3 regions of the Shewanella sp. KCT genome follow, and region 3 is predicted to be linked to each of the others. Evidence: predicted binding sites of a transcription regulator. Region 3 holds the regulator's gene; each other region holds the start of a gene.

Region 1 (5,273 bases), on a different contig from region 3:
GACTCTGTCGAGAGATTGAACAGTCACTCAAGCAAAATGCCAGCGTCGATCTGGTGGAGCCTGAAATACTTGAGTTACTTGACGAGCTTTCTAAGGTAGAATCGGCCGCAAATCAAGTAATAGCCCAGTTATCTATGGATGTGATCGATGAGTAATAAACCCGGGTTTTTCAAGCGCCTCAAGGCCCTCGAACCAGAACAGAAGAAGCTGTTCGCCATCGCCCTTTGCCAACGCATGTACCCTAACTACCAGCTGTTCAGCGAGGTCTGCGAATTTGGTGACCCACAGGTGCTCGATACCGTGCTCAACCTGCTATGGCAATCCATGTACGATCAGAAGCTGAAACTAAATATCGATCTCTACCTCGAGCGGCTGGATCTCAACACGCCCGAGCCGAGCGATTTCGACGTCTACGGCGTCTATCCGGCCATGGACGCCGCCGTCGCCCTCACCTCACTGCTTAGCGCCATTCAGAGCAAGGTGGAAGACGACATCACCAACATCAGCAAGCTCTCTTCTGCTACTGTGGCTAACTATATCGAGGCCACACTCGAGGAGGAGATGGATGAAGAAGCACTGGATGATCATATCTTCAATCACGAGGTGATGCAGGAAGAGAAGGCACTTCAGGCATCCTTGCTGGAGATTATCGAAGAGAACCCTAAGATCACCGCCGACTTCGTCAAGGCGCTGCGCAAGGAGTTAGTGCAGGCAGGCGTATCTAACATAGGGATATCGGCGGGCGCCTAATGCGCAAACTTATTTACCAGGGATTTGTGCTCACCAACCCAGATGGGTTAACAAATACCTGGTGCCTCACCCTAGGGGAGCAGCGACGCATCGGCTCCCTGTTTGAGCTCAGGCGCCAGATCCATTTCTACCAGGAGCTGGGGATATTGCCGCCACCTAAGCCATTCCATCGGCGCTCCAGCCCCAAGCATTAGACTTTAGCGTTATAGGGACGCGGCGGGCAAAGTGATACCCTAACGGCGTATTCGGTTTATCACCGCTCGGATCCAAGCCAAGGAAGTCGCCTCCCTATGTTAACCACTCTCTCGCCACTCTTTGTCGTGTTTGGCATCATGGTCACCGGCTTTATCGTGCAAAAGGCGCGGCTACTGCCCGAGGGCAGCGACAACGTCCTCAATCAGTATGTCTATTACATCGCCTTTCCGGCGATCATGATGATAGTGCTGGCCGAGACCCCGATCGAAGAGATTGCCAACTGGGGATTTATTGGCGGCTACAGCCTGGCCATGACACTTATCTATCTGCTAACCGGCCTGCTGTCACTCTGGTTACAGCCCAAGGATAAGCCCCTCGCGGCCATTCGCGCCCTCAACACCACCTTTGGTAACACCTCCTTCATCGGCATTCCGCTGATGATGATGCTGTTTCCCGGCGATCAACTGGCGTTGGCCGCAGCCGCCTTGGCTAGCCTTTTATCGGTAACCGTATTTGCCATAGTGCTGGCCCAGCTGGCGCTGTTTCAGGGACAGACAGATAGCGCACTCAAGACAGTATTTTTCGCCCTCATTCAAAACCCCATCATACTGGGAAGCCTGGCTGGCGTAGCGATATCCGCCGCCCATATAGAGCTTTATCGCCCCATCGCCGAGATCATCAGGCAGTTCGGCATGACCTCCAGCCCCTGCGCCCTGTTCGCCATCGGCATGGTGCTGTGCAAGGCCAATCAGGGGGGCAGAAACGCCGCCGGCATACAGTCACGCCTTGCCGAGCTGGCCATGCTCAACCTGAGTAAGCTGCTACTACAGCCGCTGCTGGCCTATCTGCTGCTGGGCGCCTTAGGGGTTAGCGGACAACTGCTGCAGATGGGGGTGATTCTGGCCGCCCTGCCCACCGCCGCCAGCGTCTACCTGCTGGCCCACAGATTCAACGTCGGCGCCACCAGTAGCGCCCAGACCATCAGTCTGGGGATAGTGATCAGCTTTGCCACCATTCCGCTACTGCACCATTGGCTGGACTCGGGCAGCGCAAGCTTTTTATAACGGATAGGCTTGTTCTAACGAACAGGCTTGTTTTGTCGGACTGCAGAGCCTAAAACTTATTTTCATGGGTAAAAAGCACACAGGTATTTACTGTATAAAAATTCAGTATATACTGTGCATGAATACAGTACTTTGTAAAAGGATGTCATCATGCTTTGTCAGCTCAGCATCAATAACTTTGCCATTGTCCGCTTTTTAGAACTCGACTTTAAGTCTGGGATGACCAGTATCACAGGCGAAACCGGCGCGGGGAAGTCGATTGCCATCGATGCCTTAGGCTTATGCCTGGGCAATCGCGCCGATGCCAATACCGTCAGACCGGGCGCCAGCAAGGCCGAAGTCAGTGCCCGCTTCGCCCTCGACGATATCCCGCTGGCCAAACGTTGGTTAGAAGACAATGACCTTGAGCTAGACGACGAATGTATCCTGCGCCGCACCATAGGCAGCGACGGTCGCTCACGCGCCTACATCAACGGTAACCCTGTACCCCTCAATCAGATGCGCGCCCTGGGCCAGCTGCTTATCGGCGTTCACGGCCAACATGCCCACCACGCTATGTTAAAGAGTGAGCATCAACTTACTCTGCTCGACAGCTATGCCAACCACAAGATGTTGCTCGAGGCCTGCAGTGCCAGCTACCAGCGCTTCAAGCTGATCCAAAAGGAGCTGAGCCAGCTACAGCAGTCGCAACATGAGCGCATCGCCCGCAAGCAGCTGCTGCAATATCAGGTCGAAGAGTTGGACGAATTCGCCCTGGGCGAAGAAGAGTTTGACGAGATAGAGGCCGAGCATAAGAAACTGGCCAATGGCACTGCCCTGATCCAGGCCTGCCAGCGCACCCTCTACCTGCTGCAGGATAACGAAGAGGGCGCCATAGAGTCGCTGCTCAACATGAGTCTAGATCAGGCCCAGGAGCTCGAAAGTTACGATCCTGAGCTTAAAGGGGTGGGCAACATGCTTAACGATGCCCTGATCCAGGTACAGGAGAGCAGCAGCGAGCTGCAACGCTACCTAGATAAGTTAGAGCTGGACCCGGATCATTTTGCCGCCCTGGAGCAGCGCCTGTCGAAGATCATGATGCTAGCACGTAAGCACCATGTGAACGCCAAAGATCTCTATCAGCATCACCAGGCGCTAAGCCAGGAGCTGAGCGAGCTGGACTCGGATGAGGAGAAGCTCGATGAGATCGCCCAGCAACTCGAGAGTTGCCGCGAGAGCTTCATCGCGCATGCCCAGAAGCTCAGCCAGAGCCGCCAGCGTTACGCCAAGGAGCTTGACAAGCAGGTTACCCGCTCTATCCATGAGCTCAGCATGCCCAAGGGCAAGTTTATCATCGACGTGCAGTTCAACCCCGAGATGATGTCACCCAACGGTTGCGACACTGTGGAGTTTCAGGTGACCACCAACCCAGGTCAGCCGCTACAACCCATCGCCAAGGTAGCTTCGGGCGGCGAGCTGTCGCGTATCGGTCTGGGCATCCAGGTGATCACCGCCAAGAAGGTCGCCACCCCGACCCTCATCTTCGACGAGGTCGACGTGGGGATCTCAGGCCCGACCGCCGCCGTGGTGGGCAAGATGCTGCGCGCCCTGGGCGAGTCCACCCAGGTACTCTGTGTCACCCACCTGCCTCAGGTCGCCGGCAATGGTCATCAGCATATGTTCGTTAACAAGCAGAGCAAGGCGGGACAAACCGAGACCTCTATGGTGCCGCTGGACAAGGGACAGCGTATCGAAGAGCTGGCGCGCCTGCTTGGTGGTGACGTCATCACCAACAACACTCTGGCCAACGCCAAGGAGTTACTGCAGGGCTAAGCCAGATAGATTAAAAAATTGGCGATCATTAGGCAGGTTAGCGAACGCAAGCGCGGCAAGATTCAAGCCGCGCTTTTCATTTCATAAGCACCTCTGAGGCGTGCCTATTGCGCCGCTAATGTAGCGCTGTTGCACCGCTAAGAGACTCTGATAAACTGAGGCCTTTGCCGTCGACACTAAGTTACAAGCCACAAGGATCTGAAATGCGACACTTTTTTCGTGCCCTGAAATGGATTTTATTTACCCTGCTACTCATTCCCGTCGGCGGCTATCTCATCTTGCTGCTAATTAATCTGCAAGATAGCGCGCCATCAGCGCAGGCCAGCGCCTTTCTTGAGCAGGTAAATGCCGAAGAGGCCGCCTTGAGTCAGCATCTTGAAAACAACCCTTATCTTTACGCCTTTGGCTTTGATGCGCCGAAAGATGATGACCCCATGGCGATCGGGCTTGAACGCTATCAAGTGCTCAGACAACTGGAGGCTATGCAAAGGCCATCACAGACGGCACATGAAAAATTCGAGCGCCCCGAATGGGCTATTCCCACTTGCCTCAAACAAGAAGACTATCTCGATGAGTGTGCTCCCCTATTGGCCGAACCAGAAACCCTTAAGGCCACACTCGATGACTATGCCTGGCTAATTGAGCGCTATCGCGCCCTGCTCTCTTTCGGCAAATGGCAGGATGATACCCGCTTCAACATGTATAGCGATCTGCTACCTATGCAACATTTGATCGCCGCACAGCAGCTGTTTCTTGTCGAGGCCTACTTCAATGGCACGGATTCAGCCTCTCTCATCGCCGCCATAGACAAGGATATGCAGTTCTGGCAGCTGGCAGCGATGCAGATCAACATGCTAGGCAATAAATTCCTCGCCATCTCGGCGCTCAAACAAAACATGAAACTGGGTGAACTGCTCATCAGTCAAATGCCAACAGAGGGTGAGGATACTAGCTTACCTAGCCTCTGGCTGGCCCCTATTCCAGGAGAGGTGCTAGCACTTGATCGAGCCAAACGTGGTGAGTGGCACTTCCTGACTAAGATGACACAATCTTTTGAGGCGGGTGAAAAGGCCGATTTTACCACTAAGATTACCGAAACCCTGCTCATGCCCCTGTTAAAGCAACAGGATACTGCTAACCGTTATGCAGATATCTTAACCGGCGAGGCAAACATCAAGCAGTGCCCTAACGATCTCTCGCTATCAACCCTAAAAGCCTATGCCTATAATCCCATGGGGAAATTTATCCTCTGCTCTGGCATCTCCTCATTCGAGAGTTACCAGGCAACGGCTAACAAGGTGGAATTGCTGCGCGCCGAGCTTGTTACCCGCTTAACGACTCCTGCCATCTCAGCAGAGATGGTGACAGAGGTTAGTGAAGAGAAACCTAGGGAGAGCTCACCAGAATAACGAGCCTACAGTTTCTTTTTCCTTCATCACAGCGGATCCCCTG
Region 2 (5,273 bases), on a different contig from region 3:
AAGCATCGATGGCCAGGGCCGATTCAGCAACGAAGTAGCTCCCCTGATGGATAAGCTTGGCAAACTCGGGCCAGATCTGGATGCGGTAGGCGAGACCCGAATAGTCAGGTTTGAACTCGACACTATCTACCTGACCTATGGGCAGCTGTTTATAGCGCACTTCGGCGCCGGCGCTGATCCCCGGGTTCTCCTCGGCGTTTAGGCTGAGCATGAGTGGCGATTGCGAGTGTTGCGGTGCCTTGGCCAGCAGTGGATAGCTGGTCTGGTGCTCGCCGCTGCCCGGTAGGAAGGCTACCACATTGCCAGTCACCAGGCGGCTGGCATGCTTGATGCCGCTGAGGGAAAGTTCGGCGCCTTCGAGCCAGAATTGGCTGTCTGTGCCTAACAGCTCGGCGTATTGGGTGGCGATGCTGGCATCGAAGCGCACACCCGAGTCGGTTAGATGAGTCTGGGTGATCTGGCCGATACTGATGCCGCGATAGACGATGTCGGCGCCCGTGCTTAGGCTATCGGCATCGTCGGCCGTGAGGCTAAAGGTGATGCCACCGAGGGCATGTTCCTTATCTTCGAAGATGGTGAAAGTCTGATTGACGCTAGCCTGTTCGCTGCTGCCCTGGGATGAGAAGCTGACGCCGCCGGCGAGGATAGCCGACAGGCTCTCTGTTTTGACCTTGATGCCTGAGAGCGAGGCGTCCAGCGCTAGGCCCGAGACGTTCCAGAAGCGTGAGTCTTGCTTCACCAGATGGGCATATTTTTTCTCTATATAGGCATTGAAGAGGATGCTGTCGTCGTTCACCAGGCGGTAGCTGACTATTTTGCCAACCGGGATCTGACGATAAAACACCTGGGAGCCCACATCTAAGGAGCCAAGCGATGCGCTGGTGAGTTCTATCATCAAGCCGTCTGAGCCTGGCGCCACAGGCGGGGCCTGATCTTCGGCGGTAAATTCGTTTTTGTAATCCCCTTCGCCAGGTTGAATGGCGATATAATTGCCCGAGAAGAGGGCGTCTAGCCCCTCGACGCCGGTGATCGAGGCCTTTGGGGTTACCAACCAAAACTTGGTCTCATCGCGCAGGAAAGGTGTTGAGCGGTAATCCATCAGCAGATCTACGTAAACGCCCTGAAGCTGGTCGTCGATACTGATATCAACAACCTTACCCACGGTGAGGCCCTGATACCTGACCAGTGTCTTACCCACATCTATCCCCGTGGCGCTGGGGAAATGAATGCGCACCTCGACGCCGGATTCGCGAATACTCTTGATACCCAGCCAGGCCCCCAACGCCAAGGCGATCAGGGGAAGTAGCCAGATGGGAGAGAAGAGTTTTTTCTTAACGACTTTTGGTGTTTCAATTTGTGTCATCTTTCGATTCCAATCGGTCCCAGAGTAAACGCGTGTCTAATACTTTTGCGGCCAGTTGTGTCAGCAGGATCACCAAGGCAAAGGCGGTGGCTGCCGGCGCCGGTTTAGCATCCCAAATCTGTCCCATGTTAATGAGCGCCGCGGTAATGGAGATCACAAACAGATCCAGCATGGACCAGCGGCCTATCCATTCGATGATATGAAAGCCGGCCATGAGTGTCCTTTTTGAGATCGGCAGGCGATAGCTGATCGCTGTAAGATAGAGCGCCAGACCAAAAATCTTCAACATGGGTACTAAGATACTGGCGGTAAACAGAATAATGGCAATAGGTAATAGGTCTAGATGCACCAGATGGTTGATGCCGCTGAAGATGGTGTCCTGGCGTACCTGCCCCTGACTGGTCATGATGGTGATGGGGTAGAGGTTGGCCGGAAACAGCAAGATGGCGGCGGTGATCAGCAGCGCCCAGCTTTTCTGTACGCTGGTGCGATCCCGGCTCTGCACCGCCTGTCCGCAGCGCGGGCAGTTACCCTGTTCCAGATGGCAGAGGAACTTGCAGGTGGGGCAGTTGGTTAGCCCCAATGATTCGCCCTGGGGAGGCCTGCTGAGCTTACTCATCCAGCACACTCCACATATGTTCTATGTCATATTCCCGCTGCATGAAGATCACCATGATAAACAGCATGGTGAAACAGAAGGTGCCGATACCGAAATAGAGGTCGGTGTAATCGGAGAGCTGAAATACCGAGACGAAGATGCTGATCATATAGATCTCCAGCATGGAGAGCTGGGCCAATAAGCTGTGCTGTTTCAGTAGCTTCTTATAGATGTTGCGAAAGAAGGGTACCTTGAGTCGGTATTTGACAATAAGTACTTGGGTCAGAATCGATAGAATAAGCAGGCCGGGGGCAATCACCGCTGCAACTAATACGGCGATGCCCACCACCCAATAGCCCTGGGAGGCAACGGCCATGGCGCCGCCGGCTATGGTAGTGGTACGAATACTGCCCAGGAAGTGCATCTCCAGCACTGGGAAAAAGTTAGCGGGAAAATAGAGCACCAGCGCCGTGATACACAGGGCCAACATGCCGTTGATGGAGCAGTAAGGGGTATCATAGAGGTTAGTGTGGCAGCGAGGGCAGAGGGCCCGCACACCCGTTGGCAAAGCGCGTTTTCTCACGACCAGATCGCAAGCACGGCAGAGAACGATACTCTTATCTAACACCTCTGTTTTCATATCTGTTCTGGGGCGCTTCCTGTCATCTAAGGCCATAGCAAGAGTGCAAATTTCTTGATATAGACCAGTAATCTATTGCCTATAAGATATTACTATAGTCAATCTATTGAAATACCTAGGGCCTATTGATCTTTGCTGTTTGTTTTTGCAGCAATTTGTAGGTGGTTTATACAAGGCAGAGCCTGTGTTGTGTAGTATTCTACACCAACGGGCGATAACGCAGTAGAAATGGCCTACAAAAGCTGCCCAACGGGTTCATCTAAACGCGCGCTGCACTTTGTTGCTCGCCATTCACATAGAGTAACTATGCTTCATGACTCTCGCCTCGCGCAAAACGCGTTTAGATTGAACAAAAATTAAACTTGAAAGATCAACAGGCCCTAATAAGGTGGCTCCCAAATCCGGAGCCAATAGTTGCGCAGATTCTAACAGATAAAGTTTGAGACTTGCATAAGAAGTTGTATTTATGAGATTCTACAACTGTATATAAAAACAGTGTGAGGGCGGATATGGCAGTTATAACGAAATTTGTCGTAGTCAGAGAAGGGGTGGAGAAGATGACATTCACATCTAAGAAGGAGGCGGATGCCTACGATAAGATGCTCGATATCGCGGATAATCTTCTTCCTTTTATCGAGCAAGTTGATTTAGGCTTAGATGAAAATGCATTGGAACAACTCTGTTTCTACATGGCAGAACATAAAGATCAGCTCATGGGACTCTTAAAAGGTGGCGCAGTGACAAAGGCTGCACCGGCTAAGAAACCTGCGAAAAAAGCAGAATCAAAAGCTGAAACGAAAACATAAATTGTTAGGAAATTTGTATGAGTACACCTTGTTATACGACGCTTACCCGTCAAGTTGAAGCCCTGTTTAGCGGCGAAGACAATCTCGTTACCGCGATGGCGAACTTCTCGGCGCTGCTTAACGAGCATCTGGATGATATTAACTGGGTCGGCTTCTATATGCTGCAAGGTGAACAACTGGTTTTGGGCCCCTTCCAGGGGAAAGTGGCCTGTACCCGTATTCCTATGGGTAAAGGGGTTTGCGGCACTGCGGCCCAGAGTAACACCACCCAACGCATCGCAGATGTCCATGCCTTCGACGGCCACATCGCCTGTGATGCCGCTAGTAACTCGGAAATTGTCATCCCGCTGCGCCGCGACGGTCAGGTGATCGGCGTGCTCGATATCGATAGCCCTTCATTCTCTCGTTTCGACGAGGCGGATCAATTGGGGCTAGAGTCCTGCGTAAAAAGTCTGGAAAAGGCTTTATTTGCTTAAACTACAACCAATTTTGCACAATTGATGGTCGCTTTCGTCTGGCGCGCCCTTATAATAGGCCGCTTGATGAATTCAAAAACACGCCGTGACATTTTTCATTAGTTGAAATGAATACATGGCGTTTATTGACTGTAATTGATAAGGTATGTTGGATTGTGTGGTCGCCGCCCTGAGGCAAATAAGCGACCCGATGTCTAACCAATATGAACGACACGCCAGTGCCGACGTTAACCCGGCGAGGTGGTAGTCCCTTTTAAACTGTGGAAGTAATGATGGAATCAACAGAAAAGTTGACCGACACCAACGCAATTCTTGCGTATTTATATGAAACATTTCCTTTATGCTTTATCGCTGAAGGTGAAACTAAGCCTCTAAAAATAGGATTGTTTCAAGACTTGGCTGAAAGGTTAGCTGATGATTCTAAAGTCAGTAAAACGCAATTAAGAATCGCCTTACGCCGTTACACCAGTAGCTGGCGTTACCTGAAAGGGGTTAAGGCTGGGGCACAGCGTGTCGATCTCGACGGCAACGAGTGTGGCGAGCTGGAGCAAGAGCATATCGACCATGCACAGGCTACACTGAAGGAGAGCCAAGAGAAGGCTAAGGCAAAGCGTGCGGCGAAAGCGGCAGCAGAGAAGACAGATAAGTCTGGTCCTAAGCCAGAGAAGAAAGCCTTCAAGAAGCCACTGCCTAAGCGTAGTAACAAACCAGCGCCAAAAGCGGCTAAGCCACAGGTTGAGGCAAAGGATTTAACCCCGGCAACACTGACTGAGTTGAAACCAAATCAACGCGTGAGTGTCAAACTAGGTAAATCGCCTGTTGCAGGTGTTGTCCTGGACATCAAGAAAGAAGATGTTCAAGTACAGTTAGATTCAGGATTAACGGTAAAAGTCCCGGTAGAGCATATCCTGTTATAACTGTTCATCGTTTAAAAGGAGTAACTTGTTGATGCGAAAACTCACTCTGGCAGCATCCATTGCCAGCATCTTTGTAGGATTCTCGGCATGGGCACTGACGCCCAGTATTCCATCTAGCGAGTTGCCCTCTCTAACGCAAGAGCCGCAACATAAAGTAGCGAGTAAGCGAGTGACGGGTCTGTTCACTCGCGCCCATTATCATAGATTCGATCTGGACGACGCCTTCTCTGAGCAGGTGTTCGACCGCTATCTTAAGCAGCTTGATTATCGCCGTAATGTCTTGCTTCAGAGTGATATCGACAGTTTCAAGCCTTATGCGACTCAATTCGACGACATGTTGAAAAGCGGCGATCTCACTGCCGCCTACAAGATGTTTGATCTGATACAGCAGCGTCGCTACGACCGTTTTGCCTACGCCTTATCCTTGCTCGACAAGGAGATGGACTTTAACGTCCCCGGCGATAGCTATCAAT
Region 3 (5,273 bases):
GTGGGTCGAATGTTCGCCAATATGAGTGGCATCCATATCTGCTTCACGCGTTATTGCATTCATAATGCCTCCCTATTGACCCTGTTGATTGACGTCTGTTGCCTGAACCATGTCGCCTGTGTTGTTACCCCAGGCGTTGCGCTCATAGGTGATCACCGAGGCGAGCTCCTGTGGCGTTAACTGACTGGAGAAGGCCTGCATGGCGGTGCCAGGCTTACCGTGAAGCACTATGTCTAGGTGATTCTCAACTGGCCCTGTGGCGATGGCGCTGCCTTTGAGAGCCGGGAAGGCGCCGGGTAATCCCATGCCTGTGGCCTGATGACAAGCGGCGCAGTGACCGATGCAAACCTGCTCTCCCTTGGCCATCAGTTCATCCATGGTCAGATCGTCTAACACAGGTGGTTGAGATTCCTCGGCGGCTGAGCTTGCTGCCGCACTGGATTCGGCCGTTGGGGTAGGCATAGATTGAACCGCTTCGGCAGCTGCATCTGCTCCTGTATTAGCGCCGCTCGATGCGCCTGAGTTTGCCTGGTTGACATCGGCTGCCTGCACCGTATCGCCCGTGTCGTTACCCCAGGCATTACGCTCGAAGGTGACCACGGCGGCTATTTCTGTAGCGGTCAGCTGCTGGGCGAAGGCCTGCATCGCTGTGCCGGAGCGGCCATGTAGCACCACATCTAGGTGATCGGCGACAGGGCCCTTGATGATTGGGCTGCCTATGAGTGACGGGAAGACGCCAGGTAAGCCGGCACCATTTGGCTGGTGGCAGGCGGCGCAGCGGGCCATATAGACCTGTTCGCCCTGGGTCATCAGCTCTTCTTTCGACAGGGTTTTCGACAAGGCTGCTTGCGCCTCGGCGGCGGCCGCGCTGGCTTGTGCCTCCTGCTCGACAATCCAGTTGTCGAAATCGGCTTCAGAAAGTACCTGCACCACGATTGGCATGAAGCCGTGATCCTTACCGCAAAGTTCGGCGCACTGGCCACGGTAGATGCCTGGCTTGTCGATGCGGGTCCAGGCCTCGTTGATGAAGCCTGGGTTAGCGTCTTTCTTCACCGCGAAGGCCGGTACCCACCAGGAGTGGATCACATCCTCCGAGGTCATCAGGAAGCGGATCTTACGATTGACCGGCAGCACCAGTGGCTTGTCGACCTCCAGCAAATAGTGTTCGCCTTTGGTCTCCTTACCTTCTATCTGTTCTCTGGGGGTCGCCAGCAGGCTGTAGTAGCTGATGTCTTGGTCAAAATAGCTGTAGTGCCATTTCCATTGGGAACCTGTGATCTTGATGGTGAGATCGGCATTGCTGGGATCTTCCATGGCGATGAGGGTCTTGGTGGCCGGGATGGCCATGAGGATCAAGATGACAAAAGGAACGAGCGTCCAGGCGATCTCTACCTTAGTGCTCTCATGAAAGTTTGCCGCGACGGCACCCTTGGAGCGCCTATGGTTGATGATGGCGTAGATCATCACCCCAAAGACGACTAGGCCTATGGCACAGCAGATATAGAGAATCGTCATATGAAGGCTAAACACCTTATTGCTGATCTCTGTGACCCCTGATGTCATATTCAGGGGCATATCTGCTGCGAGTATGGTGGGCGTAAATAGCAACGCCAGCAAACAACACAACACTTGCTTCACTAGACTTCTCCTCTGTCAATTGCGAAGGCAACTACAAAGAAGAGCCACACAGTATGTCTCGGCTCTATGCAAACTCTTCAGTTCCCAAAAAAGCAACGATGACTTCAAAGTGCGTCGGTGGTGAATCTCTTGTTCTGCTGGTGGTGACCACGCTTGCACTTACGGCTGAATATATCAGACCAATTTCAGCTTCTGTGGGCGAGGTATTACAGGTTCATTTTCGCCGCTCAAGCCGACAACCAAATTGTGCGATATAACAAATAATCGTTGATATCTCTTACTAACTTAATGGCTGTTTAAATATTGATCAAGATCACTTTTATTTTATTTTTCTAAACAAAACAGACACAAAAACGCCCCTGGCGGGGCGTCTGTATGGAAAGGTAAAGCGCGGAATATCAATGCAGCGAACTGAACAGACTCAAGGTCTGGCCGCCGAGATCCTCTTGGGGAAAAGGGTTGGCAGGTAAGTGACCATTCGCATCTTCGATTACCACCCCCAGGGCGCGGGTATTCTTGGCAACTATCTGTAGGCGACGACTGTCACGGGCATCCAGGGTTTGTGCCCAGCAGATCACCGCACTGGATGTACCACTTGTGAGGGCTTTTTCCATCGCCCACAGGGTTTCGACCTCATCCTTGGTGTGTACCAAGAGGATGCGATCCATACGCACACCGCCGTCGGCCAGCATCTGCTTGTAGCCTATATTAGGTGGGCTGATTAACACCACCCATTGTCCCTGCTGACTGAGTCGAGCCAGTTCCGGGGTGAGGGCCTGCAGCTCCTGCTTGCCCTGGGTCGAACTTGCCGTAGTCGAGATAGTGTTGCCATCGCCGCGCTTTAGTGAGCTGTCGAGATCGACCCACAGTCCTGGATGGCGTGGCGCCATACCCATTAGGTTGTTCATTGCCAGTCTCCATTTCGAATAACGCCGACGGCCAGGCCTTCGATGCTCAGGCTCTGGGTGGTGAGGTCCACCACGATAGGGGAATACTCTTCATTTTCGGCATGCAGATAGACGGTACTGCCACGTTTCTCGAAGCGTTTAACCGTTACATCATCTTCCACGCGGGCCACGACTATCTGGCCGTTTCTTGCCTGTTCGACCTTATGTACCGCCAGTAGGTCGCCCTCGAGAATACCTATATCTTTCATACTGTCACCCCTGACGCGCAGCAGAAAGTCGGCGCTGGGGCGGAACATGCTAGGGTCAACCTGATAGTGTTGTTCCACATGCTCTTGGGCCAGGATAGGCTCACCGGCGGCCACCTGACCTATGAGGGGCAGGCCGAGATCTTCAGGCTCTTCCTCTTGGGTCAGCTTGATGCCACGTGAGGTGCCGGGCATGATCTCGATGCAGCCTTTCTTGGCCAGGGCCTTGAGGTGTTCCTCGGCGGCGTTGGCGCTCTTAAAGCCTAATCGACGCGCAATCTCGGCACGGGTAGGCGGCATGCCCGTGTCGGCTATATTGCGTTTTATCAGATCTAAAATCTCGGCTTGTCTTGGGGTTAAGGGTCTCATGATTAATCCTGTCTTTCCATACAGTACCTGTCAGTATATACAGTATTTTATACAGTGCAAGTATTAACCAGATTTTCTCCCAATCCCATCAAGCGATTAGCGCCTAAAGTGTGATTGATTAGCCGAGATGCGTCTGTTCAAGTGAGAGCAGTAGATGATGGTAATCGTCGATGGCCGGGAAGTCGGCAAACTGCTTGTGAGGCTTCTGGCTGTCGGGATTCTTGATCCCCAGCTGGTAGCCAACGCCGGCCTGCTTGGCCGCCTGCAGTATGGGCTCGCTGTCGTCGATAAACAGGCAACGGCTGGGATCCAGGGAAAACTGACTAAACAGGTGACGCCAAAATTGTGGGTGTTCCTTGGGATAGCCGGTTGCGTGACTCGAGAGCATCTCATCGAGCCCGTTAGCCAGATCTGTATGCTCGAGTTTCAGCGCCAGGCTGTGGGGATGGGCATTGGTGACCAAGATGCGCCGCTTGCTGTGTCTGGCCAGTGCGGTGAGAAAGGGCATGCTGTCCTGACGCAGCTGGATCCGGTCGACCAGAGTGTGGTGCAAAGCCAGAATGTCCAGACCCAGCTCCTGTTGCCAATATTCCAGGCAATACCACTCCAGGGTGCCGAAGACCTTGGCGTAGGCTGTCTCCACTAGTTGTTGGGCGTCGGCCTTAGGGATCTGCCTTTGTTCACACAAGGCCTGAGGCACCAGACTGAGCCAGAAATGGTTGTCGAAATGCAGATCCAACAGGGTGCCGTCCATATCCAGCAGCACGGTATCTATCTTATTCCAGGGAAACATAAATCGAGTAAAAAAATTCCTTGGTTTGAGTTGTGGATTAGGCCCATCATAGTAAGATTGAGTGGTTAAGCAAACGCCATTTTTATCAGGAAGTTTCATGCCGGACAAAAAGCCGCAGATCCTACATGCCGAAGTTGTTGCCCAGAGCCGTCTGTTTCAGATAGAGCAGGTGCATTTAAAATTTTCGAACCAGGTTGAGCGTCAGTATGAGCGCATGAAGGGCAACGCCCGCGGCGCCGTGATGGTTGTGCCTGTGCATGGCGAGGAGTTACTGCTGGGGCGCGAATATGCGGCGGGCACCCACAGCTATGAGCTGGGCTTTCCCAAGGGCCTGGTGGATCCCGGCGAGACTCATGCCGAGGCGGCCAACCGTGAACTGCAGGAAGAGATAGGTTTTGGCGCCCGTAAGCTGACCCATCTGATGGAGTTGAGCCTGGCGCCTGGCTACTTTGCCAGCAAGATGCAGATCTTCGTCGCCGAAGATCTGTATGAGAGTCGATTGCAGGGTGACGAGCCTGAACCCATAGAGGTGGTACGCTGGCCATTGAGCCAGTGGTCTGAGCTGTTATTAGAAGATGATTTTTCCGAATCTCGAAGCGTTAGCGCCTTGTTTTTGGCACAGAAACATCTAAAACTAAAGTAGTTAATTCAAATTTTCATATTAGGCATTGCCAGATGTAGGCTGTTGGAGTTGTGATGAAGCCAGAAGAGTATGTTGAGCAGGCGATTTCGATTGCCATCGAGGCGGGTGAGGCCATCAAAGGTATCTACCTCGAGGGCAGTTTTGACAAAGAGGTGAAATCCGACAATACCCCGGTAACCTCAGCCGATATCGCGGCCCATAAGATCATCTCTTCCCAGCTAAGCAGCCTTACCCCTGAGATCCCCGTCCTCTCAGAAGAAGCGGCCGACATTCCCTTCTCCCTGCGCGCCGACTGGCAGCGTTACTGGTTGGTTGACCCTCTCGATGGTACCGGTGAGTTTATCGCCGGTAGCGGCGACTTCTCGGTGATCATCGCCCTGGTCGAGCACAACCGCCCCATCATGGGGATCGTCTATGTGCCCATGACGGGTGTGGTCTACTATGCCGTGGCAGGTCTGGGTGCCTACAAGCGCAGCAGCAAGGGCGAGGTGCGTATCGCCAGCAAGCAGCTGACCAAAGACGATGAGCCCTGCCTGCGTCTGGCGGTGAGCCGCCGTCAGGATCCTCAATCTGTGTTGAAGCTCTTCAATCATCCTAAGCATTGTGAACTCGTGGTGCTTGGCGGTGCGGCTCTAAAGAGCTGCCTGGTGGCAGAGGGCCGCGCCGACTGTTATGTG

The links. Region 3 encodes LexA, which represses DNA repair genes until DNA is damaged. Its sites were predicted from a motif close to TACTGTATNNNNATACAGTA; they were not measured.
Region 1: the regulator LexA is predicted to act here: its motif matches at 2,120-2,139, upstream of recN (DNA repair protein RecN).
Region 2: the regulator LexA is predicted to act here: its motif matches at 3,080-3,099, upstream of AYI87_RS01695 (YebG family protein).

Annotation. Positions count from the first base shown of each region.
Region 1 is NZ_LVDJ01000010.1:68,309-73,581, reverse strand. Features, by position in the region: gene barA (two-component sensor histidine kinase BarA) at 1-155, shown strand, start outside; gene AYI87_RS14575 (YjaG family protein) at 148-750, shown strand; gene AYI87_RS14570 (hypothetical protein) at 750-944, shown strand; gene AYI87_RS14565 (AEC family transporter) at 1,041-2,009, shown strand; gene recN (DNA repair protein RecN) at 2,160-3,821, shown strand; gene AYI87_RS14555 (hypothetical protein) at 4,025-5,230, shown strand.
Region 2 is NZ_LVDJ01000001.1:368,273-373,545, forward strand. Features, by position in the region: gene AYI87_RS01675 (PqiB family protein) at 1-1,363, opposite strand, end outside; gene AYI87_RS01680 (paraquat-inducible protein A) at 1,350-1,982, opposite strand; gene AYI87_RS01685 (paraquat-inducible protein A) at 1,975-2,601, opposite strand; gene AYI87_RS01695 (YebG family protein) at 3,111-3,407, shown strand; gene AYI87_RS01700 (GAF domain-containing protein) at 3,425-3,883, shown strand; gene proQ (RNA chaperone ProQ) at 4,156-4,800, shown strand; gene prc (carboxy terminal-processing peptidase) at 4,832-5,273, shown strand, end outside.
Region 3 is NZ_LVDJ01000007.1:218,885-224,157, forward strand. Features, by position in the region: gene ctaD (cytochrome c oxidase subunit I) at 1-63, opposite strand, end outside; gene coxB (cytochrome c oxidase subunit II) at 73-1,638, opposite strand; gene AYI87_RS12325 (cell division inhibitor SulA) at 2,037-2,546, opposite strand; gene lexA (transcriptional repressor LexA) at 2,543-3,160, opposite strand; gene yrfG (GMP/IMP nucleotidase) at 3,279-3,953, opposite strand; gene nudE (ADP compounds hydrolase NudE) at 4,051-4,596, shown strand; gene cysQ (3'(2'),5'-bisphosphate nucleotidase CysQ) at 4,650-5,273, shown strand, end outside.